4 regions of the Ciceribacter azotifigens genome follow, and region 3 is predicted to be linked to each of the others. Evidence: riboswitches for the same ligand, from Rfam matches in the RefSeq annotation. Region 3 holds a riboswitch; each other region holds the start of a gene.
The links. A riboswitch is a leader RNA that binds a small molecule or an ion and turns the genes downstream of it on or off. The one in region 3 is predicted to bind cobalamin.
Positions count from the first base shown of each region.

Region 1: it holds a riboswitch for cobalamin, as region 3 does, so the genes downstream of both, cobT (nicotinate-nucleotide--dimethylbenzimidazole phosphoribosyltransferase) here and ACM6UT_RS16360 (energy-coupling factor ABC transporter permease) in region 3, are expected to answer to the same signal.
Region 2: it holds a riboswitch for cobalamin, as region 3 does, so the genes downstream of both, bluB (5,6-dimethylbenzimidazole synthase) here and ACM6UT_RS16360 (energy-coupling factor ABC transporter permease) in region 3, are expected to answer to the same signal.
Region 4: it holds a riboswitch for cobalamin, as region 3 does, so the genes downstream of both, cobU (bifunctional adenosylcobinamide kinase/adenosylcobinamide-phosphate guanylyltransferase) here and ACM6UT_RS16360 (energy-coupling factor ABC transporter permease) in region 3, are expected to answer to the same signal.

Region 1 covers NZ_JBLQTA010000006.1:20,993-28,287, reverse strand. Annotated here, with positions in the region: gene ACM6UT_RS10865 (DUF1214 domain-containing protein) at 1-174, shown strand, start outside; gene ACM6UT_RS10860 (DUF1254 domain-containing protein) at 171-1,541, shown strand; gene ACM6UT_RS10855 (alpha/beta hydrolase) at 1,723-2,934, shown strand; gene ACM6UT_RS10850 (threonine ammonia-lyase) at 3,061-4,011, opposite strand; gene ACM6UT_RS10845 (Lrp/AsnC family transcriptional regulator) at 4,065-4,571, shown strand; gene ACM6UT_RS10840 (hypothetical protein) at 4,580-4,777, opposite strand; cobalamin riboswitch at 4,968-5,096, shown strand; gene cobT (nicotinate-nucleotide--dimethylbenzimidazole phosphoribosyltransferase) at 5,167-6,225, shown strand; gene ACM6UT_RS10830 (crotonase/enoyl-CoA hydratase family protein) at 6,326-7,093, opposite strand; gene ACM6UT_RS10825 (hydroxymethylglutaryl-CoA lyase) at 7,090-7,295, opposite strand, start outside.
Region 2 covers NZ_JBLQTA010000004.1:228,702-235,996, reverse strand. Annotated here, with positions in the region: gene ACM6UT_RS08490 (NAD+ synthase) at 1-334, shown strand, start outside; gene ACM6UT_RS08485 (TolB family protein) at 362-1,192, shown strand; cobalamin riboswitch at 1,237-1,440, shown strand; gene bluB (5,6-dimethylbenzimidazole synthase) at 1,487-2,179, shown strand; gene ACM6UT_RS08475 (DUF2865 domain-containing protein) at 2,210-3,277, opposite strand; gene ACM6UT_RS08470 (acyl-homoserine-lactone synthase) at 3,453-4,097, opposite strand; gene ACM6UT_RS08465 (LuxR C-terminal-related transcriptional regulator) at 4,265-5,014, opposite strand; gene ACM6UT_RS08460 (NADP-dependent malic enzyme) at 5,160-7,295, opposite strand, start outside.
Region 3 covers NZ_JBLQTA010000012.1:679-7,973, reverse strand. Annotated here, with positions in the region: gene ACM6UT_RS16380 (efflux RND transporter permease subunit) at 1-1,303, opposite strand, end outside; gene ACM6UT_RS16375 (efflux RND transporter periplasmic adaptor subunit) at 1,348-2,559, opposite strand; gene ACM6UT_RS16370 (TetR family transcriptional regulator) at 2,734-3,408, opposite strand; gene ACM6UT_RS16365 (phosphoribosylaminoimidazolesuccinocarboxamide synthase) at 3,417-4,367, opposite strand; gene ACM6UT_RS16360 (energy-coupling factor ABC transporter permease) at 4,571-5,224, opposite strand; cobalamin riboswitch at 5,279-5,494, opposite strand; gene ACM6UT_RS16355 (hypothetical protein) at 5,705-5,920, shown strand; gene ACM6UT_RS16350 (aldehyde dehydrogenase family protein) at 5,978-7,295, opposite strand, start outside.
Region 4 covers NZ_JBLQTA010000004.1:119,737-127,031, forward strand. Annotated here, with positions in the region: gene cobN (cobaltochelatase subunit CobN) at 1-2,004, opposite strand, end outside; gene cobW (cobalamin biosynthesis protein CobW) at 2,279-3,361, opposite strand; gene cobU (bifunctional adenosylcobinamide kinase/adenosylcobinamide-phosphate guanylyltransferase) at 3,365-3,889, opposite strand; cobalamin riboswitch at 4,059-4,427, opposite strand; gene ACM6UT_RS07940 (hypothetical protein) at 4,493-4,960, opposite strand; gene ACM6UT_RS07945 (ATP12 family chaperone protein) at 5,024-5,815, opposite strand; gene ACM6UT_RS07950 (HAD-IA family hydrolase) at 5,808-6,479, opposite strand; gene ACM6UT_RS07955 (RluA family pseudouridine synthase) at 6,476-7,295, opposite strand, start outside.

The DNA of each region.
Region 1 (7,295 bases), on a different contig from region 3:
GCGCAAAAGACCGCGGATGGATCGATCACGATCCAGTTCGGAGGCTGCGACGGCAAGATTGCCAACTGCCTGCCCACGCCCGAGGGCTGGAACTACATGGTTCGCCTCTACCGGCCCGAGACGCAAATCCTGGATGGAACGTGGAAATTCCCCGTCGTGGAGGAAGTGAAATGAGACGTCGCACGTTTCTGAAGGCCACCACCGCAATGATGACGCTGTCGGTGTCGCCGATCCAGGCATTCGCCGGGGAGGACACCAGAGCGATCGCGCGCGAGGCTTATATCTACACCTATCCGATGGTGAAGAACTACCTCACCATGTACCAATATGCGCTCGAGCCGGGCGGCGGCCAATACAAGGGACCGCTCAACACGATGGTGAGTATCGCCAGAGTCTACACGCCGGACGACACGGCGATCATCACGCCGAATTCCGACACGCCCTATTCCTTCATTGTTTTCGATCTGAGGGCGGAACCCGTCGTGGTGACCATGCCGCCGATCGAGAAGAACCGCTACTACTCACTCCAGCTCATCGACCTCTATACCAATAATGTCGACTACCCGGGAACACGGATCGACGGCAACGGAGGCGGCAATTTCCTGATCGCTGGCCCAGGCTGGAAGGGAGACCTGCCCAAAGGCATCAAGCGCGTCATCGACATGCCGACCACCCTGGCTATCGGCATCGTCAGGACGCAACTCTTCTCGCCCGACGATCTCGAGAGGGTGAAGGAGATCCAGGCGGGCTACAAGGCGCAGTTGCTTTCCGCCTATGCGGGTACGCCGGCTCCGCAGGCTCCGCCGGCCGTCGAATGGTTGCCGATCTCCGACGAGAAGATGGTTTCCGACTACTGGTCGCTTGCCGCTTTCCTTCTGCAATTCGCCCCGCCCTACTCGGGTGACGAAACACAGCGCAAGAGCCTCGGCATCCTTGGGATTCGGGACGGCTCACCATGGCCTCCAGAGGACCTCTCGCCAGACACCGAAAAACTGATGAAAGAGGTCGCTGTAACGGCCGAGCGGGAAATCCGCGACGTCGCTGCGAGCCTGACGGATTCGTCGAAGATATTCGGCTCACCGGAATTCATGAAGGGCCAATACATGGTTCGTGCCGCGGCAGCGCAGGGAGGCATCTACGGCAACTCCGTGCAGGAGGCTCTCTATGTCATCTATGGCTTCGACGCACAGAACGCGCCCCTCGACGGCAGGACGGGAAGATACACTTTGACCTTCACCTCGGAGACGCTTCCACCGGTCGATGCCTTCTGGTCGATCACGATGTACGACAGACCGAAGCAGCTTCTCGTGGCCAACCCGATCAATCGCTACCTCATCAACTCATCGATGCTTGCAGACCTGAAGAAGAATGACGAGGGTGAGATCGTTCTCTACCTGCAGAACGAGAGCCCGGGTGCGGACCGGGAATCCAACTGGCTCCCCGCTCCGAAGGACGCATTCTATGCGGTGATGCGGCTTTACCTGCCAAAGCCTGAAGCGCTTGATGGCCGATGGAAGCCATCGGCGATAAAGATCAGCTAGGGATGGCACGGGGTTCCCACGACGAATGATCTCAAATGCCTGAGAGGCGTCCTGGAATAGCGCCATGCGGCAATCATCCACGTCGGAACCCCTCACCAAGCTCCGCTGGGAAGCCGGAATGGCGTCCGGCTTTCTCTCAATCGGTTCGCGGATTCGCAGGCGAATCCTTTCTGGAGTCCCCATGCGTCGGATGCTTCTCATCGGTGCTCTTCTTGTCCTTCAGGGATGCGGACATCCGGCTGGAGTCATGACGCCGGTCAAGCCGGCAGCCCATGCCTCGAAGACGTCGCAGGTGGAGATGCTGGTCGCCACCAACCGTCAGCCGTCCGGTGACCCCGGAACCCTGTTCAACGGCGAGCGCAGCCCGAAACCGTTTTTGACGGAAGTCGCGGTTTCCATTCCGCAGCGAAGGGAGCCCGGCACCGTGCAGTGGCCCCGACAATTGCCACCGAACCCGGCCAAGGATTTCGCGGTCACGCGCGTGCAACAGATCGAAACCCTATCCGAGGCAACCGCGTGGTTCAGGCAACACGTCTCGGGCGGACACGCGCTGGTCTTCGTTCACGGCTACAATAACAAATATGAGGATTCTGTCTTTCGCCTTGCCCAGATTGTCCATGACAGCCGAATGCAGGCTGCTCCGATCCTCTTCACCTGGCCCTCTCGCGCCAGGCTTACGGCCTACGAGTATGACAAGGAGAGCGCCAACTACTCCCGGACGGCCCTGGAGCAATCGCTGCAGGTCCTCGCGTCGAATCCGGATGTGAAAGACATCACGATTCTCGCCCACTCGATGGGGACATGGCTCACGATGGAAGCGTTACGTCAGATGGGCATCCGTCATGGTCAGGTGAACCCAAAGATCACCAACGTCATTCTGGCGTCGCCGGACATCGACATCCAGGTCTTTGCCAAGCAATTCGTCGAGATGGGGCGCCACACAGCCAGGTTCACGATCTTCGTATCTCAGGATGACAAAGCGCTCGCGGTTTCGAGCCTGATTACCGGGAGAGTACAGCGCCTCGGTTCGGTTAATCCCGCCGACGAACCTTATCGCTCCAAGTTCGAGCAGGCGGGCATCGCCGTCGTTGACCTGACAAAACTCGATACCGGCGACAGCCTCAATCACGCAAAATTCGCGGAGAGCGCGGACATCGTCCAGCTCATCGGCGGGCGGCTGATGAAAGGACAAACACTGACGGATTCCCAGGTGACACTGGGCGATGGCGTAGCGGCCGTGATCGGCGGGACCGCCCGCACGATCGGCACGGTCGCGGCAACGACCATCTCCGCGCCGCTGCATGTCGTCGAGGATCCGCAAAAGCCGGCATCGCCGCCGGATGTTGGCCAAACGCTCACCGACGCTGCTGACGACAAGCCTCTCCTCCAGTGATCTGAAGGTCAAACAAATCCCGCAGAGCTGCTCATCGAGTTCGACTAGCTCTTCACTCCTCTCGTCCGAGCCTGTCGAAGCCATGTCACTAGAGCGGAGCATGAGTCCGCTCTGGATTTTGCTTGGCTACTGCGGCACGTTGCCGCCGCAGAGGATCGTCGCGACGGATTCTCCCTTGAGCCTCTGCCGGTGTTCCAGTGCGGCGGCCACACCGGCCGCGCCGGCGGGCTCCACGACGAGGCCGTAGTGCTGCTGGCAAAAGCGCATCGCCGACCGGATCGTTTCTTCGCCGACAGTCCATACATCGTCGACTGTCATCTTCATCGATTCGAGCGCGTATGGGACCGGTTCACGAACGGCGATACCGTCGGCGCTCGTTGGTGCCGACGGTGTTGGAAGATACTCGCCGCGCTCCCAGGAAAGGAGCATCGCCGGGGCTTTCGCGGCGACGACACCGATCACGCGACAAGAGGGCATCCTCGCCTTGATCCATGTACCAACGCCCGTCAGAAGAGCACCATTGCCGAGGGGCACGAGCATGGCGTCGAGCGCGATGCCACGTTTCTCGCTCTGCCTCGTGAGCTCGAGTGCGATCGTGCCAGCACCCTCGGCGATAGCCGCATGGGCGCCGTCCTCGACGAAGGCATAACCCTTCTCGGCAGAGAAGCGGCGCGCCTCGACCTTCGCTGCATCGAAATCCTCGCCGTGGAGGAGCACCTCGGCTCCAAGCCCGCGCATGGCGGCGATCTTCAGCGGGTTGGCATTTGTCGCCGCGAAGATGATCGCCTTGCGTCCCCGCTTGGCAGCCGCATGGGCGAGCCCCTGGCCGAAGTTTCCGGCAGAGGCCGCCACGAGCGGAATGCCGGTGGACGACATCGTCTGGAGAAGCCAATCGGTTCCGCGCCCCTTAAAGGAACGGAGCGGGTTCAGCGTCTCCACCTTGGCGTGAAGCGTGAGCCGAAGTTCGGCATCGGCTGCGTCATGCCGGATGAGCGGCGTGTCGACAAAGAGTGGATCGATCGCGTCATAGGCGGAAAGGATGCCGTCGATGCTGGGGAGATGTTGCAAATCAGTCATGTGGGCAGCATAGCTGTCCGGATCGGGAAAATTCGTCAAACAGAGCCAGCCAGATGGATAGTTCACCCAGAAAGCGCGCAACCTCGAATGGATCACCCGAACACGTCACCGCCGTCGACCGGGAGATCCTGGCCATCCTGCAGGAGGATGCCCGCGCGACAATCGAGGACATCGCTGCGCGCACCGGTCTTTCGCCGTCCTCGGCGCAGCGGCGGCTGCAGCGGTTGCGGGAGCAGAAGGTCATCCTCGGCGACGTCTCGATCGTCGACCCGAAAAAGGTGGGACTCGGCGTCACCCTGCTCGTCGAGCTCGAACTCGAGCGGGACCGGCCGGAGCTCATGGCCAACCTTCATCAGTGGATTGCGAGGACGCCGGAGGTGCAGGAAGCCTGGTGCATCACGGGCCGCGGCGACTACACGCTCGTCGTCGTCTGTGGATCGATCGACGACTTCGATACCCTCGCCGAGCGGCTGGTGAACGAGAACCCGAATGTCCGCAAATTCACCACCCACGTCGTGCTGAAGACGCTGAAGCGCGGGCTTGCCGTCCCGTTGAAGTGACGACCGGCTCACGCAACCCGCGGCGTCTCCCCCGCGAGCACCATCCGGAAGAGGTCGGCATCCACATTGGCGCCGCTGAGAATGATGCCGGTCCTCTTCCCGCGCATGGCGTTGCGCTCCTGGAGAAGGGCGGCGAGCGGCGCGGCACCTGCTCCCTCGGCGACATTGTGGGTGGTGCGATAGAATACACGCATTGCCGAGGCCATGCGCCCGGCCTCCATCAGCGCGCCTTGCTCGAACGCCCCATGCCCGTCTGAACGTCTCCAAAGAGGCTCTTTGCGACGGCGCAAATTCAGGGGTCTTTTCGGTGTCGAAGTATCCGGATTCTACCAGAGATGAAGCAAGCATCCGTTGCTCAAGGGCAAGGCGCTGGTTACAGACGTTTCGACAACTAACGGAACTCGGTGAAATTCCGAGACGGTCCCGCCGCTGTAACCAGATACGAGTCTCAGGAGGCTTTGTCCGCCACTGTCCGGCCCTGGACGGGAAGGTGCCTGAACCCGGCCACGCTGGAAGTCAGAAGACGAGTTGATCCGCAACCGAAATCCGCCCGATGGCAAACGGTGGAATGATCGGCGTCACGTGGAGGACCCGTATGTCTGCAGAAATGAGCCTCACTTCGGGGCAACAACCAACCCAGTCCTTTGAAACCGTCGCCGCCTTGCGAAAGGCGCTAAGCCAGCTTCCACAAGGCGACGCGCGAGCCGCGGAGGCCGCCGCCACCCGTGAGGGCATGCTGACCAAGCCACCCGGAAGCCTCGGGCGGCTCGAGGAGACCGTCGCCTGGCTTGCCCGCTGGCAAGGGCGCTACCCGCCGGTCATGGACCGGCCGCAAACCTGCGTCTTCGCCGGCAATCACGGCATCGCCGAGGCAGGCGTCTCCGCCTATCCGCCAGTCGTCACAGAGCAGATGGTCCTCAATTTCGAGAGAGGGGGCGCTGCGATCAACCAGTTGAGCGCCGAACTGGGGGCCAGCATGACGGTCGTTCCCCTGGACCTTTCCCGACCGGTCAGGAACTTCCTGCACGCGCCCGCCATGACGGAAAGCGAGTTCCTGGAAGCTTTCAATGCGGGAATGCACGCCGTGCGGCCGGATGCCAGCATCCTGTGTCCCGGAGAGATGGGCATCGGAAACACGACATCGGCTTCGGCTCTGTGCCTTGCGCTCCTCGGCGGCCCCGCCGTCGAATGGTGTGGCCGCGGCTCAGGCGTCTCCAATGACGTCCTGAAGCGAAAGGCCGAGATCATCTCAGAGGGGGTCGAACGCCATCGGGAGGCGATCGATGACGGTCTGGACGCCCTGCGGATACTCGGTGGACGCGAGATCGCCGCCATGGCTGGCGCCATTCTCGCCGCGCGCCTGCTTTCGATCCCGGTCATGCTCGACGGATTCATATGCTCCGCCGCCGCCCTTGCCCTGTATTGCAGCGGCGTAGACGCTCTTGCGCATTGCATGGTGGGACACGCCTCCATGGAGCCCGGCCACCGGCGACTTCTCACCCACCTCGGTCACCGGCCGCTTCTCGATCTCGACCTCAGGCTTGGGGAAGGAACCGGGGCGGTGCTGGGCGCAATTCTCGCAAAGGCCGCCCTGCGTTGCCACCTCGGCATGGCCACGTTTGCCGAAGCCGGCGTGGACAGCGGCGCAGCCTGACAGCCGGCGTGGACGCCGGGCCGTCACCGGCATTCACCTGGAAGTCATAGTGGCCTCGGGGAGGGATGGGGAGATCCCTCCCCGGGCATGCAGGCATCTACTATCTGGCGAGGAAGGCCTCGATGCCTTCTGCGGCCTCTGCACTTTCCCAGCGGTCCGTGAGCAGTTCCGCGGTCCGCTCGAAGTGCCCTGAGAGGCTCTGGCCACCGAGTTCCAGACAAAGCGCTTTTGCCGCTGCGACCGCCCCCGGCCGCGTCTTCAGGATCGCTGCGACTTCAACCTCGACGCAGGCATCCAGTTGTTCTGGTTCCGTGACGCTGGAGACGAGGCCACATCTCAGGGCGAAGGCGGCGTCGAACGGTTTGGCCGTGAAGAAAACCTGCCGGGCGTAGCCCTCGCCGATACGGCGAACGACGAAGGGACCGATGGTTGCGGGGATGAGCCCGAGGCGGGTTTCGGTGAGGGCAAAACGGGCGGTTCCCACCGAAACGACGATGTCGCAGACTGCCATCAGCCCGATACCGCCGCCATAGGCGTTCCCGTGAACCCGGCCGATCAGCGGTTTCGGGAGGGCATTGAGTGCCGAAAACATCGCAGAAAGCGCCCGGCTTTCCTGCATTTTTCCGGCACGATCCTTGTCCCGCTGCTCTCGCATCCAGCCGAGATCGCCGCCGGCACAGAAACTTGCCCCGTTCCCGGCGAGCACGACGGCACGCAAGCTCTCATCCGCGCCGAGGATTTCTGCAGCTCTCGTGAGTTCGGCGATCATCCGGGCATTAAGCGCATTATGCTTGTCGGGACGGTTCAGTGTCAGGCGCGCTATGCCGCGCTCGTCGGTGTCGATCAGGATCGTTTCGAATTCCGTCATGCGTTCCTCCTGGAAAGACGCTCGATCCGCTGCTTGATGAAAGCTTCGGCGCGTTTCAGTTTCTCCGGATCGATCCCGGTCTCGAACCCACGGGCCTCAAGCAATTCCACGAGCGGTCCGGTTGCGACATTGCCCTTGGCGCCCGGTGCATAAGGGCAGCCGCCGAGCCCGCCGACGGCGGAATCGAAGGTTCTCAGCCCAT
Region 2 (7,295 bases), on a different contig from region 3:
GCAGGGCGCGCTCGGGCCCGCGGGCGAGGTCATTCCGGCCAACATCATCTCCAAGGCGCCGTCCGCGGAGTTGCGGCCGAACCAGACCGACCAGGATTCGCTGCCGCCCTATCCAGTGCTGGACGACATCCTCGAATGTCTCGTCGAGCAGGAGATGTCGGTCGAAGAAATCGTCGCGCGCGGCCACGACGTTGCGACCGTCCACCGGATCGAACATCTGCTCTACCTTGCCGAATACAAGCGCCGGCAGTCGGCGCCTGGCGTCAAGATCACCCGGAAGAACTTCGGCCGCGACCGGCGCTACCCGATTACCAACCGGTTCCGGGACCGCTGATCCCGCCGATCCCGACAGGAGGCGAGCATGCGCAGTTCCGTAGAGATATTCGACTGCAAAAGCCGCACCTCCAGGGTCGTCTGGCAGACGGAGGCGCTGGTCGAGGCACCGAACTGGACGCCGGACGGTGTATATCTGGTGATCAACGGCGACGGCCTGATCTACCGGCTGCCGATCGATGGAAGTGTGCTGCCGGAGCGGATCGATACGGGCTTTGCCGGCGCGTGCAACAACGACCACGGGCTTTCCCCCGATGGCACCATGCTCGCGATCTCCGACAAGACCGAACACGGCAAATCGTGCATCTATGTCCTGCCGGCGGCGGGCGGCGTGCCGCGGCAGGTGACCGCGAGGCTGCCGTCCTACTGGCACGGCTGGTCGCCCGACGGGTTGCAACTCGCCTATTGCGGAATCCGCGACGGCGAGTTCGGCATCTACACGATCTCCGCCGATGGGGGCGAGGAGAGGGAGCTGATCCGCGGCGGCGGGCACAATGACGGCCCTGATTATTCGCCGGACGGGCAGTGGATCTACTTCAACTCCGATCGCAGCGGGCTCATGCAGATCTGGAAGATCCGGCCCGACGGCACCGGGCTCACGCAGGTGACCGACGACGGCCTTGCCAACTGGTTTCCGCACCCCGCACCGAAAGGCGACGCGCTCGTCTTCCTCTCCTATGGGGCGGATGTCGAAGGCCATCCGCGCGACAAGCAGGTTTCGATCCGGCGGATGGATATCACGACGGGAAAGACGGAAACGCTCATCGAGCTCTTCGGCGGACAGGGCTCCTTGAACGTGCCGAGCTGGTCTCCCGACGGCGACGCCTTCGCTTATGTCCGCTATTTCCCCGTCGAGTGAAACCGGGTTGCACGTAGTCGGACTTGCCACCGGCGGCGAACTGTGAACAATCGGCTGCGTCAGGTGCCCGCCGGCAAGGCGGGAGAATCGGGAATCCGGTGACAATCCGGAACGTGCCCAACGCTGTGTGGCGGATGCCTGTCGCAAGGAACCGGTCTTCCGGTTCGCGTCACTGGCCTTTTGGCCGGGAAGGCGGCGACGGGCAGCGGAAGCCGAGTCAGAAGACCGGCCTGGCAAGATAGACTTGGCCCGCGCGGACGGCGGGCGGTCCTTTGCATTGTTGGGGATTTGACGATGCCGGACGAGCCGATGGACCATATGGTCCGAGCCGGCGCCTTCTCCGTTGAGGAGCGCGCCACCATTTACAAAGCCATAGAGACCCGCCGCGACGTGCGCGACCAGTTCCTGCCGGACCCTCTGCCGGACGATCTCGTCTGGCGGCTGCTGTCCGCTGCCCATCACGCGCCGTCGGTCGGCTTTATGCAGCCGTGGAACTTCATTCTCGTGCGCGATGCCGAGCGGCGCGAGGAAGTCTGGCGTGCATTCAGCCGCGCCAATGACGAGGCCGCCGGAATGTTCTCGGGCAAGAAGCGTGAGGACTATCGTGCGCTGAAGCTCGAAGGCATCCGCAAGGCACCCCTCGGCATCTGCGTAACCTGCGACCCGACGCGCGGCGGTCCGGTCGTCCTCGGCCGCACGCACAATTTCAGCATGGACCGCTACTCGACCGTCTGCGCGATCCAGAACCTCTGGCTTGCGGCGCGCGCCGAAGGCGTCGGCGTCGGCTGGGTCAGCATCTTCCACGAGGACGAGCTCAAGCGGATTCTCTCGATCCCGGAGCATGTCGAGGTGATCGGCTGGTTCTGCCTCGGCTACGTGGACGCGCTTTACGGAGAGCCGGAGCTGGCGGTGAAGGGCTGGCGGCAGCGCCTGCCGCTTGAGGATCTGGTTTTCTCCGAAACCTGGCAGGAGAGGTCCGTCGGCTGAGATCCGACGGACGCCGCAGGCATCCGTGCCCTACTGCTGAATGGGTTGCGGGCCGGAGAGCGCAGGATGCCTGAGGTCGATACCGCTCGTCTCGCTGGGGATGAAGACGGGGCCGACCTGGCGCACCTTCCTCTCCGCCGGGTCGTAAGGCCGCTCGACGGGCGCGGACGGAGCGGCTTGCTGGGGAAGCGATTTGCCGGTCGTCTTCAGGTCGATGACGGAAGAGCCGTAGTCGGGGACGTTCGCGCCGGCCGCCTGCTCCTTCATCTTGCGATAGAAGTCCGTGAGATTGCAGGTGCAGGAGGGTTGCTCGCCCTTGCGCCGGCTCTGGTAGGAGAACGCCGTCGGCGACTGCCGGTAGGGCCTGCCTGTCACGGTCGAGATCATCTCGCCGCTTTCTGGTTCGGTGACAGAACGGAAATAGAGCTCGGTCTCGATGCCGGGGCACATCTGCCGGCAGAGCTCCGCGTCGCGCCGGAAAGTGAGCGGCGTGGTATTCGAGGAGATCGGGAAGAAGGCCCCGTCGCAGCTGCGCACGCAAAGCGTCTGCAGGTCGCCGGCACCGTTCTGCCAGCCGCCCGTCGGCAATCCGTCCGTACCCACGCGCGGCGCCACCATGTCGAGATAGGGGGTGCGCGGAGGATCGGCAGGCGTGGTATCGGCCTCCACCGGCTCGTCGTCGCAGCGGTTGGCGTCCATCGTGTCGAGAATCTTCTGTCGGACCTCGTTGCGCTGCGTGCCACCGCTTCGCGCGGCATCGCGCCTGTCCGCAAGCTGTTGCTTTTCCGCGTCCAGCCGTTTGATGTCGGCGGAAAGCGCGACGCATTCCGGACGGTTCATCGCCGCGTAGTCGGTGACGCTCGGCGACCCACAGCGCAGGTCGAGGAAGCGCTGGCGGGCCTTGCGAATCTCGAAGTTTTGCCTGGCGATAGCGCTGGAGAAGCGTCGCATCGCTGCGGTATCTCCGACCACCTCCGGCTCGCTCACGAGGCTCGCGCGCAACCTGTCGCAGATCATCGACGCATGGGAGACAGCCGGAACAGGAAGGGTCGCAAGGACCATCACGGACAGCAGGGCGAGACTACGGCGGTACGGCAATTGGCGTTCCCGATCGGCGAATGACAGGCGTTGCTCGGATCGACTTGCCTATAGGCGCAATCATCATAGCTGGCGAGCGTCATTCCGCCAACCGGAAGCTCAATTTTGGCTTAACAGACAGCGCCGGCCGGAAGCTTGCCTCCGGCCGGTACCAGACCGGCGAACGCGACCGCCGTCAGGCGGCGCGGGCCTGTTCGAGCGTCATCGGTTCTGCCAGCACACGCTGGTCGATTCCGGCGACCTCCTTCATCCGGTCGAGCAGGTCCTGGGTCACTTCCCAGGCGATGGCGACCGCGTAGACGGAGCCGATCTTCTGCGGATCGGCGATCCGTTCGCCGGGGCATCCCATGCGGCGGAACATGCGTTCCAGGAACACGTCGGTCACCGTAACGATGTGCGTGAGCCCGGAGGCGATCCCGAGTTCGCCGACACCGCACATCAGCTCGGCGGCGGCAATCGTCACCTGGTTGGACGCACGGTCCTGCGAGATTTCCGGATCGATGCAGAAGCGGCTCGATTCCCAGATCGCGGCGCTGCGGATCGGCGGGTTGTCGCCGAGCAGGACCGGAAACGTGTCGTCGAGCATGTTCGGACCGAGGGTGGGAAGAAGTCGCAGGGCTCCCCGCAGGCGCCCCGTCTCGGGCGAATAGGAGAGGACGTAGATCGGGTTGGCGTCGTCGTAGTGATCGATCTCCCAGTCTCCCTCCACCTTGACATCCCATTTCAGGAGGTCGTGAAAGACACGCTTGCGCAGGCTGAACACGTCTGCCATCTCTTTCCGATGGCGATCGCGGTTGGCTCCGTTGATAATCCTAATCATGCCGGTCTCCCTTCTAAGGTCAGGGAGAAAAATTCGCTTTTTCAGCCAGAAATTGAAACTGGCGGTAGGGACAGTTTAAGTGATTGCAATTTGCGATTATTCTCGCTTGCCCATCGTACAGTCTACAGTGTCGGGGCCGCATGCAAGAGCTGCGGCGGGCGCGAGTTCTATTCTGAACGGCTATCGGGCCCGGAGATGAGGCCCTGCCAAACCGCCTCTGCGACGGCCTGCGTATTGCTCACGACATTCAGCTTTCGCCGAGCGTTCGACATGAAATAGCGGACAGTCCGCTCCGAGATGCCGAGAATGACGGCGATCTCCCAGTAGCTCTTGCCGGCCGCTGCCCAGGTCAGGGCCTCCTTTTCCCTGCCGGTCAGAATGGAGCGCATGCTCTCGCGATTCAGGCCTTCGTCGGATGTCTCCAGCACCGCTGCATGGAACTTCGCTGCGAGAGCGTGAACGTCGCGGTCGCAGTGGCGACGAAACTGCCGCCAGTCACGTGCGTCCGCGACGCTGATCGCGAACAGGGCCGCATGGCCCTCGCGGGAGGCGAGTGGATAGCAGACACCGGTGGTGGAGAGCGAATGTTCGCGGGCGACGGACAACAGGAGTTGTGCGCTCGGAATCGTTTGCGGCAGCACGGACCAGTCCAGAGGGCGCACCGACGTCAGGGCGTGCTTCAGCAGCGGCGTCAGGACATGCGGACCGAGAGCCGTGACAGCCCGGACCACATGTGGCGCGTAGGTGTGGTGGATACGATGCAGCCTGACTCCGGTCGCCGCAGGGATGGCGTCGATGTAGAGGATGTTCGAGATCCCGAACTCAGCCTGCATCCTTTTGAAAAACGGCTGCGGTCGAACGACCTCTTCGCTTTCCAGCCAGTCCAGCAGGTCAAAATAACCCTTCTGGTTAATCATTATCTGACCCTGACAAATCTATGGGGTAAGATCGTCCAGCAAAAATGGCTTGTCCAGCGCATTTTTCATGCGCCGGAAGAGGTATGATGATGCGTCTTTCATGTGACAGGAAGCATGCGTCGCGATATCCCCGCGACGCACATTGTCATGCGGATTGCGTGGCTTCCACGACGGCGAGTGCTGCCATGTTGACGACGCCGCGCGAGGTCACCGACGTCGAGAGCACGTGGGCAGGAAGGGCGGCACCCAGCAGAATCGGGCCGACATGCAGCGCGTCCATCATCGTCCGCACGAGACCGAGGGAGATGTTGGCGGCGTCGAGGTTCGGGAAGACCAGGAGATTGGCTTCGCCGGTGAGCGTGCTGTCGGGCATGGCGCGTTTGCGCAGTGCCTCCGAGAGGGCCGATCCGCCCTGCATCTCGCCGTCGACCTCGAGTTCGGGCGCCCGCTCGCGAATGAGGCGCAGAGCCTCCCGCATCTTGCGGGCGCTTTCGGAATCGCGCGAGCCGAAGTTGGAGTGGGTGAGGAGGGCTGCCTTCGGGGTGATCCCGAAGCGGCGGATCTCCTGCGCAGCCAACACCGTCGTTTCGGCGATTTCCGCAGCCGTCGGGTTGTAGGTCACGAACGTGTCGGTGAAGAAGATTGCACCGCGCTGGGAGATCAGCAGGCTGAGACCCGAGAAGGCGCAGACGCCCGACTTCTTGCCGATGATGTGGCCGACGTCGCGCAAATGTCGGTCGAAACGGCCCTCCACTCCGCAGATCAACGCATCCGCGTCACCACGGCGGACAGCGAGCGCTCCGATGACCGTGTTGTTGGTGCGCACGATCGTGCGGGCGGCTTCCGGATTGATGCCGGCGCGACCGACGAGCCCGAAGTATTCCTCGACATAGTCGCGATAGCGCGGATCGTCTTCCGGATTGACCAGCTCGAAATCCGTGCCGGGGCGAATGCGCAGCCCGAAGCGCTGGAGGCGGTTTTCGATGATCGGCGGACGGCCGATAAGGATCGGCTGGCCGATGCCTTCCTCGAGCAGCACCTGTGCGGCGCGCAGCACACGCTCGTCCTCGCCTTCGGCGAAGATGACGCGCTTGGCGGGCGCCTTCTTGGCCGCCGTGAAGATCGGTTTCATGACGAAGACGGAGCGGAAGACGAAGCGATTGAGCTGGTCGAGATAGGTGTCGAAATCGGCGATCGGCCGGCGGGCGACACCGCTCTCGGCCGCCGCTCTGGCAACCGCCGGAGCGATGCGCAGGATCAGGCGGGGATCGAAGGGCGAGGGGATGAGGTAGTTCGGGCCGAAGGTCGGCGATTCACCGGAATAGGCCTTCGCCGCCACTTCCGAGACCTCTTCGCGGGCGAGCGCGGCGATCGCGCGCACGGCCGCCATCTTCATTTCTTCGTTGATGGTCGTGGCGCCGCAATCGAGCGCGCCGCGGAAGATGTAGGGGAAGCAGAGAACGTTGTTCACCTGGTTCGGGAAGTCCGAACGGCCGGTGCAGATCATCGCGTCCGGTCGCGCTGCACGCGCAAGATCCGGCATGATTTCGGGCGTCGGGTTGGCGAGCGCCATGATCAGCGGCTTCTCCGCCATGCGGGCGAGAAGCTCCGGCTTCAGGACGCCGGCAGCCGACAAGCCGAGGAAGACGTCAGCGCCCTCGATCGATTCCGACAGCGTGCGCTTGTCGGAGGGCTGGGCGTAGACGGACTTCCAGCGGTCCATCAGGGCTTCGCGGCCGACATAGACCAGGCCTTCGATGTCGTGGACCCAGATGTTCTCGCGGCGAGCGCCGAGCGTGACGAGAAGATTGAGACAGGCGAGTGCGGCCGCACCGGCGCCCGAGGCGACGATCTTGACGTCCTCGATCTTCTTGCCGGCAAGTTCGAGCCCGTTGAGGATCGCGGCGGCCACGATGATCGCGGTACCGTGCTGGTCGTCGTGGAAGACGGGAATGTTCATCTTGTCGCGGAGCTGCTGCTCCACTTCGAAGCATTCCGGCGACTTGATGTCCTCGAGGTTGATGCCGCCGAAGGTGGGCTCCAGCGACGAGATCGTCGAGACCATGTTGTCCACGGACGGAGCGCTGATCTCGATGTCGAAGACATCGATGCCGGCGAACTTCTTGAAGAGGACGGCCTTGCCTTCCATTACCGGCTTCGAGGCGAGAGGGCCGATGTTGCCGAGTCCGAGCACGGCGGTGCCGTTCGAGACTACGGCGACGAGATTGCCGCGCGCGGTGTAGTCGAAGGCGGTATCCGGCTCGTCACGGATGGCGAGGCA
Region 3 (7,295 bases):
CCATTGACTTTTCCGTCGCCTCGACCGGCGACAGGCGCTCTTCGGACATGATGCGTTCGACGTTCTCGACGACCACGATGGCGTCGTCGACGAGCAGGCCGATCGCCAGCACCATGGCAAACATGGTGAGCGTGTTGATCGAATAACCGGTCAACGCCAGAATCCCGAAGGTACCGAGCAGAACGACGGGCACGGCGATCATCGGAATGATCGTGGCGCGCAGGTTCTGCAGGAAGATCAAGAGAACGAAGAAGACGAGGACGATCGCCTCGATCAGCGTGTGAACCACCTTCTCGATCGAGAGCTGGACAAAGGGCGAAGTATCGTAGGGATAGGTGATGACGACATTTTCGGGCAGATTCGGAGCGATCGCGGCCAGCGCGGTCTTTACGCGAGCCGCCGTGTCGAGGGCGTTGGCGCCGGTTGCCAGGTTCACCGCGAAGCCGGTTGCTGGATTGCGGTTGGCCCGCGTATTCGTCGAATAGCTCTCTTGCCCGATCTCGATGCGGGCGACGTCGCTGAGGCGAACGGTGGCGCCGTCGGTCTCGACCTTCAGAATGATCGATTCGAAGTCCGAAACGTTCTGTAGCTGGCTCTGAGCAGTCACCGTCACATTTAGCTGCTGGCCGGCCGCGACAGGCTGGCCGCCGAGCGATCCTACAGAGACCTGCGTGTTCTGCGCCTGAATGGCGGTGGTGATATCGGTCGGGGTCAGCTGGAACTTGTTCAGCTTGAACGGGTCGAGCCAGACGCGCATGGCGTAGCCCGTACCGAACACCTGAATGCTGCCGACGCCTTCGAGACGCTTGATCTGGTCTTCGATCTGGGTGGAGAAGATATCCCCGAGTTCGACCGGCTTGCGCTTTGCGTCAGTGGAGACCAGTGCGCCGACCAGAAGAATACTCGATGTCGAACGGGTCACCTCGATGCCGGCAGTCTGCACGACGTCGGGGAGCTGCGACTGTACGAGCTGCAGCTTGTTCTGCACCTGGACCTGGGCGATATCGGGCTCGATGCTGTTGCCGAAGGTCAGCGTGACCGTCGCCCGGCCAGTGCTGGACGACGAGGTCATGTAGGTCAGGTCGTCAAGGCCGGTCATGCCGTCCTCGATGATCGACGTCACCGATTTTTCGACAGTCTCGGCGCTGGCGCCATTATAGGTCGCGGAAATGCGCACGGTGGTCGGTGCGATCTCCGGATACTGAGAAATCGACAGGGTCGAGATTGCCAGAGCGCCGCCCAGCATGATCACGATCGCGATCACCCAGGCAAAGATCGGGCGGTGGATAAAAAATTTGGCCATTGGTTACCCCTTAGCGCCTGTATACTGTCCGCTGAGCCGCAAAATCACGGCTTTGCGGCCGGGGTTGCTTCCGTTGCCTTGGGTGCTTCGACAACGAAGCCCTTTGCATCGACAGTCGCTTCCACCGGAGCTACCGGCGCGCCGTCGCCGATCCATTGGAAGCCGTCGACGATCAGCTTGTCGCCGTCGGTGATGCCTTCCGTGACCAGCCAGTTGTTGCCAGAAACATTGCTCTCGGAGAAGGTGCGTGTCTCCACCGTGTTCTGCGCATTTACGAACTTGGCGATCAACTGGCCCCGGGCATCGCGCATGGCGGCCCGCTGCGGGATCAGATAGCCGTTTTCCTTGCCGACCGTGACGCTGGCGCGGACATACATGCCCGGCAGGATCATGTTGTCCGGGTTGTCGAACACGGCGCGGATCGAATAGGTGCCGGTCGTCTGGCTGACGGCCATGTCCGACATGTCGAGCTTGCCGACATGCGGATACTCAATGCCGTCCTCGAGCGTCAGGTGGATGTCGGCCGTGTCGTTGCCGCTGCCCTCGTTCAACCGTCCGGCGGCGATCGATTGCTTCAGACGCAGCAGGTTTGCGCTCGATTCCGTCAGTTCGATGTAGATCGGGTCGAGGCGACGCAGTGTCGTCAGCGCATCCGTCTGGTTGGCGGTCACGACGTTGCCAATCGAGAAATTCGAGGCGCTCGTAACGCCCTCGAAGGGCGCACGGATTTCGGTGAGGTTGAGGTTGATCTGCGCGGAGTTCAATGCCGCCTTGGCCTCGGCCACATCTGCCTTTGCCTGCAGCAGGGTGACCTTGGCGTTTTCGAATTCGATTTGTGTCGCGCCGCTGCCGACCAGCCGCTCGTAACGGGCGAGATTGGCTTCCGCACTCGGAACGCTGGCCTCGGCCTTGGAAAGGCTGGCTTCCGCCTGAGCGACCTGGGCGCGATAAGTATCGTCCTCGATCTTGTAGAGGAGTTCGCCCTCCTTCACTTCGCCGCCTTCTTTGAAGGCGATTTCCTTGATGATGCCACTGACGCGCGGCCGAATTTCGGCGACCTGGAAGGCGGCGGCACGTCCCGGAAGCAAGGTGGTCAGCGGTTGTTCGGCCTTCTTCATGATGACGACGCTGACTGGCGACGGCGGCCGCTCCGCCCCCGCGCCAGCGCCGGCCTTTTGATCGCCGGAATCATTGCAGCCCGCCAGTGCGGCGGTCACGAGCAGGAACAGAGAAGGCAGCAGAAAACGTCTGGACATCAGTTCTTTCCGAAAAGAGGCGTGCACGAGAGGATCGGCAGGGCCGACGAAATAGCAGGCGTCAATTTTTATAGGCCATGTCCATCCCGGACAAGGGACGGCGACGGCATAATTCCGCGTCGTCCTAGCGTCGCTGGACGGGAGGCGATGCAAAGTGACGTAATAATGGTATCGTCACTTTGCAAGCGGATTTTGCAGTGCGGTATCGATCAGAGCGACAACTTCACGGCAACGTGTTGCCAATATGTCTGCCTTTTCCCGGGCGATCAATACCGGGTGGAGCACGCAGGCCAGTGCCAGAGTCGCAATTTCGGCGGCCTTGCGGCTGTCCTTGACGTGGTAGACGCCGCTTTCGACGCCCGCCTCGATGATTAGGGCAATGTCGTCGATAAGCATCTCGCGGTACTGCTCGGCGCAGGGCAGTTCCTGACCGGCCGAGAAAACGATCATCTCGAAGAGGTGCGGGCTCTTCTGCAGATCCCGCAGATGGCTTTCCATCAACTGTTCGACGAAGTGGAGGAGGCGCTCCGGAGGAGCCTTGTGGTCGTCCGGCCGGGCGAGCCGTTCGATCATCGATTCGAGATGGCGAACCGAAATGGCATCGACGAGATGCGTCTTCGAATGGAAGTGCTTGAACACATTGGCCGGCGACATGCCAAGTACTGCGGCGACGTCCGCCACCGCAACGTTCGTGAAGCCCTTGGTGCGGAACAGTTCCTCGGCCGTGTTGAGGATGTCCTCGCGCGTCTCCGCCGCCGGGCGACGCGGCTTGCGTGGGCTTCGCGCGGTGCGCGCGCCGGTCCGTCCTTTGCTCGACGGGAACGCTTCCTCTTTCGGCGCGATCGCCAACGTTTCACTCAGCTCCTTGGAAAGTAGCGATCGAGATTTGCGCGAACCCTTGCCAGCGGCGTTTCCCCGCTGTCGTCCGGCACGAACGTCTCGCCGGTGATTGCCTCATATGCTTTTATATAGACCTTCGAGGTGTCCTCGACCAGTTTCGCCGGAATTTCCGGAACTTCGTCCTTGTAAGGATCGCAGCGCTCGGCGACCCACGACCGGACGAAGTCCTTGTCGAAGCTCGCCGGGCGTTCGCCCTTCTCGAAGTGCTCGGGATAACTGTCGGCGATCCAGTAGCGGCTGCTGTCCGGCGTGTGGATCTCGTCGGCGAGGATGATGGTGCCGTCCTTGTCGGTGCCGAACTCGTATTTGGTGTCGACGAGGATGAGCCCGCGCTGGGCGGCGAGCTTCTGGCCGCGAGCGAAGAGCGCCAGCGCGTAATCCGAAAGCGTGTCCCACTGCTTCTGCGTCAGAAGCCCGGTCGAGACGATCTGTTCCGGCGTCAGCGGCTCGTCGTGGCCGCCATCGAAAGCCTTGCTGGTCGGGGTGATGATCGCCTGCGGCAGGACCTGGTTATCGCGCATGCCGTCCGGCAGCCGGATTCCGTACATTTCCCGCTGACCGGCCTTGTAGAGCGTGAGGATGGAGGTGCCCGTCGTTCCCGCGAGGTATCCCCGCACGACGATTTCGACCGGAAGGATGTCGAGCTTCTTGCCGACGACGACGTTCGGGTCAGGATAGTCCAGCACGTGGTTCGGACAGATGTCCTTCGTCTGTTCGAACCAGTACCGGGCCGTCTGGGTCAGCACCTGTCCCTTGTAGGGAATGCAGGTCAGAATGCGGTCGAAGGCACTCAGTCGGTCGGTGGAGATGATGATGCGCCGGCCGTCCGGAAGATCGTAGTTTTCACGAACCTTGCCACGATAGTAGTTCGGCAGTTCGGGGAAGTAGGCTTCGGAGAGAATGCGCAATGGCCTCGCCCTTCTGATGTCATGGAACGGACGCCGGTCGTCCTCGCCGGACCCTTAGTTTTCCGCCCGGTTTTGTCAAGCGAGGCCTTCGGCGGAAGGAAAGCCAAGGCGCTTTGGCCGGCGCTTATCAAAAGAAAAAAGCGCATGGCCCGACGTCCATGCGCTTTCCTGGTTTTGTGACAGGCGGCAACCGCCAGCCGGACTCAGGCGAAGGTCAGACGATCGACCTCGGTCATGCGGTAGACCAGCCCGTTCGCGCGGAAGCCCTTAATCACCGACACGGCGGTGAAGGTGATGAACGCTTCGACGACGAAGACCGGGAAATAGGCGGCGACCCAGGCGGCCCAGTCGGTGAGGGCGACCGCATCGTTGGAGATCATCAGCCAGAAGCCGACCATCGCCGAGACGCCCGCATAGTAGACGGCGTCGATGCGCAGGACCTTGCCGAGATTGAAGCGGTCGCGCAGCTTCGCATCGAAGAGCCGGCGGCCGAAGCTGTAGTGGACAGCGATCATCGGCACCATCAGGGAAAGCGCGTTGACGCCGAGATGCGGGATGTCGCCCGGCTCGAACAGGAAAGCCTGCAGGACGAGACCGAGCGCGAAGCCGAGCATGGCCGGCGCAAAACCGAAGAGCATGTAGATGGTCGTCGCGCCGATCAGGTGCAGTTCGGACGGGCCGACCGGCAGGTGCCAGGCCTGCATCAGGGCGGAAAACACCACCGCGGAGACGAGGGCCTTCGGCACGACCAGCGGATTGCGCACGACGGCCGGCAGCTGGGATGCGACGACGCCGAGGGCGGCCGCGTTCGCAAGGGCGATACGAACCGGATCGATAATTCCAACTTCAATATGCATTCTATTGCCTTTCCTCCGCGCCCACCGCGCGGAATTGCTTGAGACGCCACGGAAATCGTGGCCGAAGCGATGGCAGGTCTCCTGGCTCGCGGGTCTCGGCTCGGTCCGCCTTATCAACCGTTTCCGGCCAATGGCATGCTGGACGTCGCTCTCCGCTCACAGTTGCGGGGGCAGCTACGGTCTCGGCCCCTGATGGGTAATCCTCACCGTATTCCCTTTTCATCCACCACTTCGCTTTCGTCGGGTGGAACCATCGCTGGTTTTGAATAAGCCTGCAGTTCGATTGGCGACGCGGGATGGGCTGTTGCGGCCGGGACCACGAGCTTTCTTGATGCAGACCGTGTCGTGATAGTCGATCACGTGGACGCGGGCAATCCGCCATGAACGGATACGGGCCAAAATGCCGCATTGCAGCGCCTCTTCACGGCGTCTAGTGGGTTGACGAAAGTCAAGGCTGCCGGTGAAGAAAGGAAATCCGATATGCTCGCAAGAATGGTTTACAGTGTTCCGGTCTTCGGATGGATGCTCAGGGAAGCCTTTACCGGACCGACTACGGCCAAGCTTCTCTTTATCCTCAACCTGGTCCTGGTCTGGCTTCTCGCTATTGCGTACTTCGGCTACCCGGCAATCATCCTGCCGGCCCTGACCGCCGTGCCGGTGATCTTTACGACCCTGATCGTGATCACCAAGGGCTGACATCGCCTCAATTGTCCCATGCAGACGGCCGGGGGAGGTTCCCCCGGCCGTACCGTGTCAGGCGAGCGTATACTGTGTCTTCACGACCGTGAAGAATTCGGCCGCGTAACGGCCCTGCTCGCGGGAGCCGAAGGACGACGCCTTTCGACCGCCGAAGGGAACGTGAAAGTCGACGCCCGCCGTCGGCAGGTTCACCATCACCATGCCGGCTTCGGCGTTGCGGCGGAAATGGGTCGCCTGCTTCAGGCTCGTCGTCGCGATGCCAGAGGACAGGCCGAAGGGCGTGTCGTTGGCGACGCTCAGCGCCTCTTCATAGTCCTTTACGCGAATGACGGTGGCGACCGGCCCGAAGATTTCTTCCCGTGCGATCCGCATCTGGTTGTCGACCTCGGTGAACAAGGCCGGCTGAAGATAGAAGCCCGGTGTTTCCCGGTTGAGGCGCTCGCCGCCGAAAGCGAGGTTCGCGCCTTCCTTGCGTCCGATCTCTATATAGTCCATGTCCTGTGCCAGTTGCCGCTCGTCGACGACCGGGCCGATGTCCGTGCCGGTCTTCAGCGCGTTGTCGACTTTCAGCGCATGGAGCCGTTCGGTGACGGCACTGACGAAGCGATCGTGGATGCCCTCGGTGACGATCAGCCGCGAAGACGCGGTGCAGCGCTGGCCTGTCGAGAAGAAGGAGGAGTTTACCGCCGCATTCACCGCGACGTCGAGATCGGCGTCGTCAAGGACGACGAACGGATTCTTGCCGCCCATCTCGAGCTGGTACTTGCGGCCGTGTTCGACGGACGCGACGGCGATCCGCTTGCCGGTTCCGACCGACCCGGTGAAGCTGATGCCGGCGAGATCGGGGCTGTCGAGCATCGCCTGGCCGATGACCGAGCCCTTGCCCATCACGAGGTTGATGACGCCCTTGGGCAGACCGGCACGATCGAGAATGTCGACGATCGCCCAGGCACAGCCCGGCACGAGCTCGGCCGGCTTGAAGACGACCGTGTTGCCGTAGCAGAGCGCTGGGGCGATCTTCCAGGCTGGAATGGCGATCGGAAAGTTCCAGGGTGTAATGAGGCCGACCGGACCGATCGGCTCGCGGGTGATCTCCACGCCGATGTTCGGCCGCGCCGAGGGCAAGACCTCTCCCGCGAGCCGCAGGCATTCGCCAGCGAAGAAATCGAAGATCTGGCCGGCCCGGACCGTCTCTCCGAGCGCTTCGGGCAGAACCTTGCCCTCTTCGCGCGCGAGCAGCGCGGCGAGCTCGTCCTTGCGGGCCATGATCTCGTCGCTCGCCTTTCGCAGGATCGCGTGGCGCTCCAGGATGCCCGAGCGCGACCAGGCGGGAAAGGCCGCCTTGGCGGCGGCAATCGCCGCTTTCATGTCC
Region 4 (7,295 bases), on a different contig from region 3:
CTTGGCGATCCCGGCGTCTTCATCGAGGCCGATATCGGCGACGAGATCGAGGATCTGCTTCTTCAGCAGCTTCAGGCGGCGCGGATCACCGCCGGCGGCTTCGTAATACTCGTCGACCAGCGCCTCCAGGTCCTTCAGCGGACCGTAGCTTTCGGCGCGCGTCAGCGGCGGCGTCAGGTGGTCGATGATGACGGCCGAGGTCCGCCGCTTCGCCTGCGTACCCTCGCCGGGATCGTTGACGATGAAGGGATAGAGATGCGGAAAGGGACCGAAAACCGCCTCAGGATAGCAGGTCTCGGACAGCGCGAGCGCCTTGCCCGGCAGCCATTCGAGGTTGCCGTGCTTGCCCATATGGATCACCGCATGGGCGTCGAAGACCGTCCTCAGATGCGCATAGAAGGCGAGATAGCCGTGCGGCGGCACGAGGTCCGGAGAGTGATAGCTCTCCTTCGGATCGATATTGTAGCCGCGGGCGGGCTGGATACCGATGACGAGGTTGCCGAGGCGCGACAGCGGCAGCGCGAACCGCCCGTCGACGAAGAAGGGATCGCTCTCCGGCGCCCCCCAGCGCGTGGTCACTTCGTCCTGAATCGCTCTCGGAAGTTTTTCGAAGAAGGCCTTGTACTGATTCAGGGAAATCGTTTCGCGGATCTCCCGACCGTCATTCGCGGCGTTCGTCGGTCCGGCCATCAGATGCGTCATCAGGGCGTCGCCGTTCTCCGGCACTTGGCCGACGGCGTAGCCGGCCCTTTCCATGGCGCGCAGCGCCTCGATCGTCCCGGCCGGGGTATCGAGACCAACACCATTGCCGAGACGGCCGTCGCGGTTCGGATAGTTCGCCATGATAAGCGCAACCCGTCGCCCGGCCGCCGACGTCTGCCTGAGACGTACCCAGCGGGCGGCGAGCGCTGCGACGAAGGCGGTTCGCCCCGGCTCCGGTTCGTGGGTAACGATGTTCGCCTCGACGCGCTCGTCGAACCGGGCCGCCGACTTGAACGAGACGGCGCGGGCAAGCACCCGTCCGTCGACCTCGGGGAGCGCCACGTTCATGGCGAGATCGCGCGCCGAAAGGCCCTGGCTCGAAGCCTGCCAGGCTTCCTTTGCGGACGCCGAGAAGATCGCCTGCAAAACGACGGCCCCGCCCTCGTCGAGCACGGTCGCGCGTCGTTCTGCACCCGGCGCGGAAACGGCAAAACCGGTTGCGTTGATCACCACCGCGGGCGGCGCATCGGCAAAGATTGCCCTGAGGGTATCGACGGAGACGGCATCCTTGAGGCTCGAGACGAAGACCGGCAAGGCGACGAGCCCTTCGGCCGCGAGAGCCTCGATCAGCGCCTCCACCGGCTTCGTCTCGCCACTCTGGACGAGCGCGCGGTAGAAGCAGATGGCAACGACGGGCGTCGACGCTTGGACAAAACCGCTACACCGCCCCCATTCCTCCGTGCCGACCACGCCGCGACCCGGCCACCAGATGCCGGCTTTCAGCAGCGGCCGCGCCGGCTCCGGCTTCTCGGCTCCGGCGACGAGCGCCTCGGCATAGGCGACGAAGCCGCCGGCATTGGCATCGCCGCCCTCGATCAGGTAGGCCCAGAGCGCGGCGAGGTCCTCCGCCGCCAGGTTGGAAAAGCTCGAAAGCCCCTCGTCCGGCTTGTCGTCACCCGGAAGCACGGCGATCATCGCGCCCGACCGTTGTGCCGCTGCGTGCAGGGCCTCCAGCGCATACTGGAAGTAGCTCGCGCCGCCGAGCGCCCTGACCACGATCAGCCGGGCATGGCGCGCCGTCCGCTCGACGTAAGTGTCGACCGACATCGGATGTTTCAGCGCCATCAGGCTCGCGAGACGCCACTTCGGACCGGCCTCGCCGCGCAACCGCACGGCCGCGGCGATCGCCGAAAGCTCGGTGTCGGCCGCCGTCAGGAAGACGATGTCGCCGGCGCTCTGGCCAAGGTCGATCGCCTCCTCGCCGTCGCTGATCGAGCCTTTCTGGGCTAGGAGAAGATGCATGGCTGCTTCGCTTCTCCAAGAGTTCGCGTCGAGGCGTATCGCGTTGACAACATCCCCCTCTGGCCTGCCGGCCATCTCCCCCACAAGGGGGGAGATCGGAAGCCGACAAGTCGCGCCTGCTGCCAGACCCTTCTGAGCCATGCTCCGAACGACCGCCCGTCTTCACTGCTGACGGAACGACCGAGCGTCTCCGCATTCCGGTCTCCCCTCTTGTGGGGGAGATGGCCGGCAGGCCAGAGGGGGGTAACGCTTCGCACCATGGTTAAACCGTTTTTCAACCCGCCGCCTTCTCCACCGCCTCGACCACTGCCGCGAAATCCCATTCGTGCAGACCGATGAGGACGAGGTGGGTCTCCCGCTTCTCGCCGGCGGCCCAGGGTCGGTCGAAATAGGTGTCGATCCGCGAGCCGACCGCCTGGACGACGAGCCGCATCGGCTTGCCGGGCACGTCGACGAAGCCCTTGAGGCGCAGGATGTCGTGTGCCTCGATGATGGCCCTCAGCCGTTCGACGAAAGCGGCCGGATCGGCGATCGCCGGAAGCCGCAGCGCAAAACTCTCGAACTCGTCGTGGTCGTGGTGATGCAGGTGGTCGTGTCCCTCGCCGGAGGCGTGCGCTGCCTCGTGCTCCAGCTCGTGATGCGACTTGCGGTTTTCGATATCGGCCTCCGAACCGGCACCGAGGCCGAGAAGCACGATCGCCGGAACTTCACCGTTCCTCGCCTCGATCAGCGTCGGCTTTCGGTTGATCCGACCGGCCACCTCGGAGCGGACCGCGGCAATCCCCTCACCGTCCAGAAGGTCCGTCTTGTTGAGAACGATCAGGTCGGCGCAGGTGAGCTGGTCCTCGAAGAGCTCCTCGAGCGGGCTGTCGTGGTCGAGCGAGGCATCCTGCTCGCGCATCGCGTCGACCCGATCGTGGTCGTCGGCAAAGCGGCCGGCCGCCACCGCGGCACTGTCGACCACAGTCACGACGCCGTCGACGGTCACGCGGGTGCGGATGTCCGGCCAGTTGAAGGCGGCGACCAGCGGCTGCGGCAGGGCGAGGCCGGAGGTCTCGATGACGATGTGATCCGGCCGCTCGTCGCGTTCCAGCAGACGCTGCATGGTCGGCACGAAATCGTCGGCCACTGTGCAGCAGATGCAGCCATTGGTGAGTTCGATGATGTCGTCCTCGGTGCAATTGTCGGCACCGCAGCCCTTCAGCACCTCGCCGTCGACCCCGAGGTCGCCGAATTCGTTGATGATGAGCGCGATCTTCTTGCCGTTGGCGTTCATCAGCATGTTGCGGATGATCGTTGTCTTTCCGGCGCCGAGAAAGCCGGTGATGACGGTTGCCGGGATCTTCTGCTGCAGCATGGTTCAACCCTTCATTTTCAGCGGCAGTCCCGCCGCGACGAAATAGACTTCGGTCGCGACCGCCGCGACCATCTGATGGAGCCGTCCTGCATGGTCGCGGAATTCGCGCGCCATGCGGTTTTCCGGCACGATGCCGAGCCCGACCTCGTTCGAGACGAGGATGAGCCGCGCCTGAAGCGTCGGCAGGACCGAGACGAGGCGCGCGCTTTCAGCGGCGACATCGCGTTCGTCCAGCATCAGGTTCGTGACCCAGAGCGTCAGGCAGTCGACGAGCACGACGCGACCCGGCGCATCAATGCGCCGGAGAACGCCGACGAGGTCGACCGGCTCCTCATGGGTCGTCCAGAGCCCGCCGCGACCTTCGCGATGCAATGCAATGCGTTCGCGCATCTCGTCGTCGAAGGCGCGTCCGGTAGCGACATAATGGCGTTCGAGCCCGCTCGCCTCGGCAAGCGTCTCCGCATGCCGTGACTTGCCCGAACGGGCACCGCCGAGCACGAAGACGCAGTGGCCGTCAGCCGCGCTCAAGGGCGGACCTCAGCGGCAGAGCGCCGGAAAGACGGACATAGGAAGAGGCCGGGCGCGCGGCCCGCCAGAAAGAATGTGGAAATGCGGGATCGCACGATCCCGCCGTCACAAGATGTCGCCACGACAACCTCCGTGCTGGCAACGGGGACTTTTCCCCAGGATGGGCTTTCAAAGCCCGGCACGGGTGGCAGGTCTCCTGGCTCGCGGTTGAGGCGCCTAGCGCCAGCGGGTCTCTCTCACCTTCCCGGAGCTTCGAGGCGACACGAAGGGCGGACGATTCGTAGAAATAGAGGCGTCCCGGCCCCGGCTGTTCGTGTCGCCACTCCAGTGGCTTTTCCGGTTTCGCCGAAGAACCCGCCGTCCACCTCTTGCGGACCCGTCGCGGATATTCCGGCTCGCCGGATGAAGGACCCTCACCGCTCTACAGTCGCGGGGTCGGCTGCGATTGGCAGGCCCGGCTTGGGTCCCCACCGTCGCATTCCCTTTTGCGTTCCGCCCCGCAATCGACGGCGCGGAAACCATCCGAATGAGAAACTGCTTAGGCGCAAGCGGCAGTGAAGTCAATTCGAAGGGAATCGGCCGTGCAGACCGTGGCGATCATCCTCACCGTCGGCCCGACGGCATGGTCAGTGCGAAGAGCGAGCGAATGCGCGCGGCAATCACTTCGGCGAGCGCCTCCGCCTCGAAATCCGGATTTTCCGTTCCGCTCATCACCGGGAAGGTTGCGGTGGCGACGGGCGAACCGTCTATGACCGAAACGGCCGTTACGGTGACCGTCGCCTCGCTGCGGCGGTTGAGCGGAGAAATGTCCGGCCTGTAGGAGCCGATCCGCACGGAAAGTACCACCGGCGGCGCCTCCGGCCGCGGCACGGTCGCAGCGATCGCCGCGGCAATGCGGCTGTCGGTACTGACGATTACCACCTTCGGCACCCGGATATCGGCAAGCACTGTCAGGTCGCGGACGTCATAGACCTTGGGCGACGTGAAAAGCCCCGCCCCGGCGATGCTGCACGACGACAGCAGCGCGGAAAGGAGAAGGGCGATGGCGGCATGGCAGAACCGCAGAAACATGACAGGCTGATCCGACCCCGATTCGCTTCGGAGAAGCCTGTCATCATTATGGTTAGCGCTGCGTTAAGCGGTAGCCCGCACGGCCCGGAACAGCCGCGCCGCGGCGTCCATCTCTTCGAAGCGCTTGGCCCGGCGGGCCTGCGCCTCCTCGTCCACGCCCCAATGCTCCTCCGTCCAGTCCTCATCGAGATGGGCGAGTGCCCAGACCTCGGGAACGGAAAGGAAGCCTTCGGCGAAGGCGAGCGTCAGGATCGCCGAACCGGTCAGCGTGGTCACCACGTGCAGCGCGGCGAGTTCGAACGGCGTCCGGTAGGCGCTGAGCGCCGAAGCGAAGGCATCGATCGCCGCCTGTGGCTGCGCCTGATGCACAATGCCGGCGGCGAGAACGAAGCGGGCACCGTGGGCGGAAGCCACCCAGTCGATCACCCGTCCCCACTGCCTCGCCTGGCGTTCGACGAGTTCCTGCGGCGATTCCGCGTGGTAGCAGAGCAGGTCGTTGCCGGCGTAGCGCACGATATCCTCGAACACGGCGTCGACCTGATCGGCGACGGCGTCTATCGCCGTGTTGGCAAGCCGGGTCGTCGGCATCGTCGCCGGGTCGATCGTCTCGCCCTGGGCGCGCCACTCCGAAGCGACGAGTTCGGCAGCCTCGGCCGTCGGCAGCCGGAGAGCACGTTTCGCCGGCGTCTTCACGCCGCGTCCGTCGAGCACGACGGCGACACCGTCATCCTCACTCAGCGTGCCGACGTCGGTGTAGAAGCGCTTGGCCTGCGGCCGCTGCATCTGGATCTGCGCCCGGCGCACCGGGTCCGGATCGCTTGGCTCGGGGCCGAAATCGCTGAGAAGGTCACGCATCGACGGTTCCTTTCATGACGTGGGCCAAAAGGTCGGCCGGATGGTCGACGACGGCATCGGCACCCGCGAGCAGCAGCGCGGCGGTCGTCGAATAGCCCCAGGAGACGCCGATCGCCCGGGCGCCTGCGGCCTTGCCCATCTGCATGTCGTAGATCGCGTCGCCGATGACGACCGCATCCCGCGCATCCATGCCGGTTTCGCGGCAGCACTCCAGGACCATGGCCGGATTGGGTTTCGACGGACATTCGTCCGCCGTCCGTGAAACGACGAAATGGGGCTTCAGCCCATGGGTTTCAAGCACGCCGTCGAGGCCACGGCGAGACTTGCCGGTCACCGCCCCGATCAAAAGGTCGTCACGGCGAACCATGGCCGCAATCACCTCGGCGATCCCGTCGTAGAGCGGCTCCTCGAAACCCTGCTCGGCGCGCACCTCGGCGAAAACCGCCTTGTAGTAGAGCGCCATCGCCCCCGCCTCGTGGTCAACGTCCGGTTTGCCCTGCATGGTGGCGATCGCAAGATCGAGGCTCAGGCCGATGATCGCCTTGGTGTGTTCGACATCCGGCGCGGCGTGGCCGAAATGAAGGAAGGTGCGCGTCATCACTGCGTGGATGAGGCCGACGCTGTCGACGAGCGTGCCATCGCAATCGAAGAGGACGAGCTTCATTCCTCGTCCCTCGCTCCGTCGGCTTCATCGAAGCCGAGCAGGTTCCAGCTCTGCACCATGTGCGGCGGCAACGGCGCCGTCACCTTCAGCCGCCCGCCGGAGGGATGCGGAATGTCGATGGAGCGGGCATGGAGATGCAGCCGCTTCTGGATGCCGCCGGGGAAATCCCAGTTCGGATCGTCGATGAAATATTTCGGATCGCCGATGATCGGATGCCCCATGTAAAGCGCATGGACGCGCAGCTGATGGGTACGCCCGGTATAGGGCTCCATCTCCAGCCAGGCGAGGTTCTGGGCTGCAGTATCTATGACGCGATAATAGGAGACGGCGTGGTCCGCCCCCTCCTCGCCGTGCTTGGCGACGCGCATGCGATCGCCGTCCGGGGTCTGCTCCTTGACGAGCCAGGTCGAGATCTTGTCCTCGTGCTTGCGCGGCACGCCCTTGACCAGCGACCAGTAGATCTTGTGGGTATCGCGCTCGCGGAAGGCGGCGGTCAGCTTCTGCGCGGCGCCCCGCGAGCGGGCGACGACGAGAACGCCGGAGGTGTCGCGGTCGATCCGGTGGACGAGACGCGGCTTCTCGCCCTTCTTGTTCGTCCAGGCCTCGAGCATCTTGTCGATGTGGCGGGTCACGCCCGAGCCGCCCTGCACGGCAAGCCCGGCCGGCTTGTTGAGCACGAAGACCTTCTCGTCCTCGTAAAGGAGCATGCGCGACAGGAGTTCGCCGTCGCCCGAGTGCTTCAGGTCCTTGCCGGCGATCGGTCCCGTCTTGGCCTTGGCGTCGACGTCGAGCGGCGGCACGCGGATCATCTGGCCC